Linked DNA regions of Panacibacter ginsenosidivorans. The protein of the gene in region 2 interacts with the protein of the main gene of each other region in a pairwise test. Links are inferred from orthologs where the notes say so. Each region holds a gene or a part of one and is shown on either strand. Other genes may lie near its edges.

Region 1 (3,460 bases), 2.7 Mb from region 2 along the record:
TCAGGCCGTGTGCACCTATAAACTCACTCACCTGCTGGCAGAAAGCAAAATTATCATATGCTTTATTCCAATCTTTAGCAGTAAATGCAGATCTTCCACTGTTGAAGGAATTACCATATAAAATATTCATGGCTCTACCACCTTGCTCCTTTAACAATTTAAGATCGGGCTCTTTAGTAACATATGTATTTAGAGCTTCAAAAGCATCTACTCGGGCACTTGGATATTTAGTAGTTAAACTGCTATCAGCATATAATTCACTATAAACGTTTATTTTCCATATGTATGTCTCAGCCTTATCCTTTGTTTTTGGGTCCGCCATAAGTTTGTCAACTTCCTTTTTTGCATCTTCTATTTTTCCTGTACTATAATACAAAGTAACAGCATTATATTGCGCCGCGACCCACAGTGAAAAAAAAGCAAGCACTAGAGATAAAAACACTTTTTTCATAATGTGTATTTTATTATTGAGTATTTGTTGTTTCAGATTGATTATCATTTGATTCATTGCTTTCGCTATTCCCGGTCTCTTCATGTTTACCGTTTATTTCCTGCTCTTCAATTTTTGAAACTGCAGCTATTTCATCTCCATTATCAAGCCTTATGAGAATAACTCCTTGGGTAGCTCTACCTGCTTCTTTTATGCTTGATATACCAGTTCTTAAAGTTATGCCAGATTTACATGTAATAATTAAATCCTCTTTTTCGCTAACATCTAAAATACCTACAAGCTTACCAGTTTTTTCAGTAACGTTGATAGTTTTCACACCCTTTCCCCCGCGGTTAGTAATTCTATATTCGTCTACGGAAGTTCTTTTACCAAACCCCTTTTCGCTTACTACAAGTACTGTTTTTTCTGTTTCGCCTTTATTGACACATATCATGCCAATCACTTCATCTGTTTCATCATCAACTTCTATACCCGTTACACCAATAGCCCCTCTCCCTGTTGGTCTTACTTTTTCTTCGGGAAAACGAATGGCACGTCCACTTTTTACAGCCATCATTATTTCAGAATTGCCATCGGTCATACGAGCTTCAATCAACTCATCTCCTTCAATAATATTAATGGCGTTTACACCATTTGCTCTTGGTCTGCTAAAATCTTCCAGGTAAGTCTTCTTTATCACGCCTTTCCTGGTACAAAGTATAATAAAATGGTTACTGTTATATTCTTTGTCTTCAAAATTCCTGACATTAATAATAGCTTTTACTTTATCGTCCGGTGGTATTTGAATAAGATTTTGTATAGCCCTGCCTTTACTTTGTTTTTCACCCTCCGGAACCTCATAAACTTTAAGCCAATAACAACGTCCTTGTTGCGTGAAGAACATCATTGTATCATGTGTAGATCCTACGAACAAATGTTCTACAAAATCTTCTTCTCTTGTTTTACTTCCAACTGCACCCCTTCCACCTCTGCGTTGTTGACGATATTCGGAAGCCGATGTTCTTTTGATATAACCTAAATGAGAAATAGTTATCACAACATCCTCTTCTTCAATAAGATCTTCAATCCTCATCTCATCTGCCAGGTATTGAATCTCAGTCTTCCTGGCATCTCCAAACTTTTCTTTTATCTCTAATAACTCTTTTTTAATTAACTCATATCTAAGTTGTTCACTGCCTAATAATTCTTCCAGGCTGGCAATCAATTTCATCAGGTTATCAAACTCTTCTTTGATTTTATCACGCTCCATTCCAGTTAACCTTTGGAGACGTAATTCTAAAATTGCTTTCGCCTGAATTTCATCAATACCCCAACCAGCATTTATCAGGTTATCTTTTGCGAGATCTGGTGTAGCTGAGCTTCTGATTAATCTGATCACTTCATCCAAATGATCCAATGCTATGAGATAACCCTGCAAAATATGTGCTCTTTCTCTTGCTTTTTTAAGATCGAACTGTGCCCTTCTTGTTACAACCTCCATTCTGAATTCTACAAATTCACTTATTAGATCTCTTACATTCAGAATCTTTGGCCTGCCTTTTACAAGAGCCACATTATTAATACCATAACTGGTCTGTAATTCAGTGTATTTATATATTTGATTGATAACTACGTTGGCTACTGCATCACGCTTAAGATCAACAACAATGCGGGTACCTTCCCTGTTATTGCTTTCGTTGTTTACATGGGCAATACCCTCAACTATTTTTTCATTTACTAATTGACCAATACGGTCTGTAAGCGTATCCCTGTTTACCTGGTATGGCACTTCTGTAATAATGATCTGCTCACGTCCGCTGGCTTTTGTATCAATATGACATTTACCACGAAGAACTACCCTTCCACGCCCTGTAAGTAAGCCCTGTCTTACACCTTCCATTCCATAGATTACGCCACCTGTTGGAAAATCAGGTGCCTTTACATATTTAATCAGGTCTTCTGCTGTAATATTTTTATCATCAATATAGGCAACACAACCATCGATAGATTCACTGAGATTATGCGGCATCATATTCGTTGCCATGCCAACAGCGATACCACTGCTACCATTTACCAGAAGTTGCGGAATTCTTGATGGAAGTACAGTTGGTTCCTGCAAAGAATCATCAAAGTTTAGTTGAAAGTCAACTGTATCCTTATCAATATCCTCCAGCATGGCTTCCGCAATCTTGTGGAGACGAACCTCAGTATAACGCATGGCAGCAGGCATGTCTCCATCCTGGTTACCAAAGTTACCCTGGCCATCCACCATCGTGTATCGCATGGTCCACTCCTGCGCCATACGCACCAATGTGTCGTAAATGGATGCATCACCATGCGGATGAAACTTACCCATTACCTCACCTACTATACGTGCTGATTTTTTATAAGCCTTGTTGCTGTTGTTTCCCAGCTCATTCATTCCAAATAAAACCCTCCTGTGTACAGGTTTAAACCCATCTCTTACATCGGGTAATGCGCGGCCAACTATAACTGACATTGAATAATCAATGTAAGCAGTCTTCATCTGCTCTTCAATATTTACCTGGATAATGCGATCGTTATCACTGGTTTGCTCTGGCAATAGATTCTCTTCCATACGTGTTGTAAAATACTTCTGTTGAACCCTTTTTTTGCGGGATTGCAAATCTAACTTTTTGGGTATGAAATGCAGCAAAAAACAAGGCTTTTTTACATTCTTTTATGCACAAGGTGCAGATAACTTTTATTAGTTGAATAAAAGACAGAAAGATAAAGTGATTGCGACGCAAGGGACGATGCCATTTGTTCAAAAGCTGGTATCAAAAAAGAGGGTTATTGGCTTCAAACTATTTGTTCTTTGAGCATCGCCAGTTGTGTCACTCACTTGTGCATTCAGAACTTTATGCTGCAGTATATATAATTTATAACGATTCCTTTACAATAAAGGGAACAGGTTATGCATTATACCAGTTCTAACTCCTTCGAGATGAAACAGTACCGTCTTTTACGCGACAACAAAGAAACAGGACCTTATGCTGCTGAAGAACT
Region 2 (3,406 bases):
AAAATGAGTTGAATGCATCAAACTAGTTCAATCATTTCAAATGAGAACTTCTGTGACGCAGGAATTTCTTTAAATAGGGTAATGATTGGTCAATCAGCTTCCCAACAAATTATAAAAGCATTTGCAGACAAGAAAGACATCAAAACATTTTCGAATAAACCGCTTGATTCTACATTGAGTTTTGTGAAAGAAAAAGGTGCAGGTTTATTTATTGTTGGTTTGGACAGTCATGTTGGTTTTATTTATTACGATGGAAAAACATGTTGGTTTATACATTCCAAATGGGTAAATCCGAAAGCTGTTGTAAAAGAAATAGCTGAACAATCCGGCATTCTTTACTATTCAAAATATAGAATCGTTGGGAAGATCAGTAATAATAAAACATTATTGGATAAATGGGTTAATTAAGGCATGTTTTCAATTATGCTGCAACATTTGCTCCAGCACAAGAGTGCGACGCAACGAAAGCTTTATTCATGCTGCAAAGCCTGGTTCAAAAAACACCAAAATCTATCAAAAAATCACCGGGAAAATTGTGGGAAAATTGGCCGTTAAGATAGCTGTTAAACAGTTGCTTTTACTTAACTTCGCCCACTTGCAAAAAATGCAGGTATTACACACATATGAGCGAAGAATTAAAGCCTGCCGTATCTCCCCAACAAAATGGCTACGGTGCAGACAGTATACAGGTTTTGGAAGGCCTGGAAGCCGTAAGAAAAAGACCGGCAATGTACATTGGCGATATAGGTGTAAAAGGGTTACATCACCTGGTATACGAAGTTGTAGATAACTCCATTGATGAAGCGCTGGCCGGTTATTGCAAAAACATATTTGTTATTATTCATGAGGATAATTCCATCAGTGTTAGTGATGATGGTCGCGGTATTCCTACAGGTATTCACCAAAAAGAAGGTGTAAGCGCTTTACAGGTTGTAATGACTGTTTTGCATGCTGGTGGTAAATTTGATAAAAATACCTATAAAGTTTCTGGTGGTTTACATGGTGTGGGTGTTAGTTGTGTAAATGCATTGAGCAGTACTTTACATGTAACCGTAAACCGCGAGGGAAAAGTATTTGAACAGGAATACCATACGGGTATACCAGCATATCCTGTTCGTGAAATTGGTGTTACCGAAAAAACTGGTACCACTGTTCACTTCTGGCCGGATATGACCATTTTCCAGACAGGTATTTACAACAGGGAAATACTTGAAGGCCGTCTTCGTGAGCTTGCTTTTCTTAATAAACGTATCAGTATTACTATCACAGATCTTCGTGAAAAGGATGAAGACGGTAATAATTACAGCAAGAATTTTTACAGCGAAGGTGGCATTGTAGAGTTTGTTGAAATGCTGGATACTGCCGCTAAACGTACGCCGCTTATCCCTAAAACATTGTATGTGGAAGCACATGATGAAGCAAGCAATGTAGCAGTAGATGTAGCACTGACTTACAATGACGATTTTAAAGAGCATATTTTCTCTTACGTTAACAACATCAACACCATTGAAGGTGGCACACACGTAACGGGTTTCAGACAGGCGCTTACCAGGGTGTTTAAAACATATGGTGATAAGCAAGGCTTATTTGAAAAAGCAAAAGTGGAAGTAGAAGGTGATGATTTTCGTGAAGGCTTAACCGCTATTATTTCTGTGAAAGTTCCGGAGCCACAATTCGAAGGCCAGACAAAAACAAAACTTGGTAACAGCGAAGTAAGCGGTATTGTGCAAACAACCGTAGCCCGTGCATTGGAAGCATACCTGGAAGAAAATCCAAAAGAGGCTAAAAACATCATCAGTAAAGTTGTTCTTGCTGCGCAGGCACGTGTGGCAGCAAAGAAGGCAAGGGAAATGGTACAGCGTAAGACTGTTCTAAGCGGAAGCGGATTACCTGGTAAACTGGCCGACTGTAGCGAACGTGACCCTGAAAAATGCGAACTATTTTTGGTTGAAGGTGATAGCGCCGGTGGTACAGCAAAATCCGGTCGCGACAGAAGTCACCAGGCCATTCTTCCGTTGCGTGGTAAGATCCTGAACGTAGAGAAAGCCATGGAGCATAAGATCTACGAGAACGAGGAAATACGCAATATGTTTACAGCAATGGGTGTAAGCGTTGGAACGCCGGAAGATCCAAAAGCATTGAATCTTGCTAAACTGCGTTATCATAAGCTTATTATCATGACGGATGCCGATGTAGATGGTTCGCACATTGCAACGCTGATTCTTACGTTCATTTTCCGTTACATGAAAGAACTGGTAGAACAAGGTTACGTGTACATTGCACAGCCACCTTTGTATCTTATTAAGAAAGGTAAAGAGCAGGAGTACGCCTACAATGAAGATCAACGCAGGACACTTATTACCAAGCTTGGCGGTGGTAAAGACGACAGCGTAACTACACAGCGCTACAAAGGTCTTGGCGAAATGAATTCAGAACAGCTTTGGGAAACTACACTTGACCCAACACGCAGAACATTGAAGCAGGTAACCATTGATAATATGATAACTGCAGATGAAATTTTTACAAGGCTGATGGGTGATGAAGTAGCTCCACGCCGCGAATTCATTGAATCGCATGCCAAGTATGCGAGGATTGATGTGTAACTAATTCCGGTTTCTTTTAAAAATATTTGCCATGCAAACTATGCATGGTTTTCTTTTTTATGGGTCCTGCATTTTTCTTGCTATGAGGCTTCTCTTGCGTCGCACACTTGTACTTTTAGTTGATATTTCGGCAGGAAAAAAGAAGTCGTTGGAGTAAAATTTCGTCCTGGCAGGAAACTTGTGAATGTTTTTGTGTGCAATACTTTTTTCTACGTCTGTTGCAGATTATAAAAAAAAAATATAGATTGTGCTGTTTCTAAGGGTAAAAATCTATTAACTAACCAATTAAATACTTAAAAATGGACACTTCGAAAATGATTAAAGCATACTGCCTTAAAACAAAAGAAAAGAATGTTCCTATGCAGGATGCTGTTGTAAGCAAAACTGCAAAAGGCGGTTATATGGCTTCCGGTCATGATGGAAAAGGAAATAAAATGGCGGCCATTCTTAGCGAAGCGAAAGCTTTACAAGCCATTGCTGATGGTGTGGCAAAGAAAGGTTTCTAAGATCTATACAAGATTCAAATAAAAAGCAGCGAAAGTTTTCGCTGCTTTTTATTTATATATGCCTGAGCAATAGTATGCTTTGAAAATATTTTGATCATTAAAGAACAAACTGTACAAGAGTGCGACGCAAGAAATGATTTATAGTAGTAATGCGGCCGGATACAAAAGATTCCCTTTATTTGATCAATCGTAAACAATAAGGATACCTGTATATTTTGCCTTCGCTTGCTTTAATTGTCGCGACAATTCTCCAAACCAATGAAAGCACTCCAATAAGTATAAGAACAGGAATACCTA

What was found.
Region 1: the proteins of gyrB (region 2) and gyrA interact in binary tests that used the Escherichia coli proteins (3 or more experiments, as listed by UniProt). The link is inferred for Panacibacter ginsenosidivorans from one-to-one orthologs.

The regions. Positions count from the first base shown.
Region 1 is NZ_CP042435.1:193,192-196,651, reverse strand. The notes cover bases 265-3,460. They hold gyrA (DNA gyrase subunit A), read right to left. Parts: upstream 3,078-3,460; coding sequence 465-3,077; downstream 265-464. Other genes in these bases: FRZ67_RS00850 (DUF4339 domain-containing protein), read left to right, coding at 3,399-3,460; FRZ67_RS00860 (hypothetical protein), read right to left, coding at 265-451. Also shown: more of FRZ67_RS00860, read right to left, coding at 1-264. UniProt on the Escherichia coli protein: A type II topoisomerase that negatively supercoils closed circular double-stranded (ds) DNA in an ATP-dependent manner to maintain chromosomes in an underwound state.
Region 2 is NZ_CP042435.1:2,925,890-2,929,295, forward strand. What follows is about bases 210-3,113. They hold gyrB (DNA topoisomerase (ATP-hydrolyzing) subunit B), read left to right. Parts: upstream 210-623; coding sequence 624-2,603; downstream 2,604-3,113. Other genes in these bases: FRZ67_RS12345 (hypothetical protein), read left to right, coding at 210-408; FRZ67_RS12355 (hypothetical protein), read left to right, coding at 2,903-3,109. Outside these bases: more of FRZ67_RS12345, read left to right, coding at 82-209; FRZ67_RS12360 (DUF4870 domain-containing protein), read right to left, coding at 3,285-3,406. UniProt on the Escherichia coli protein: DNA gyrase negatively supercoils closed circular double-stranded DNA in an ATP-dependent manner to maintain chromosomes in an underwound state.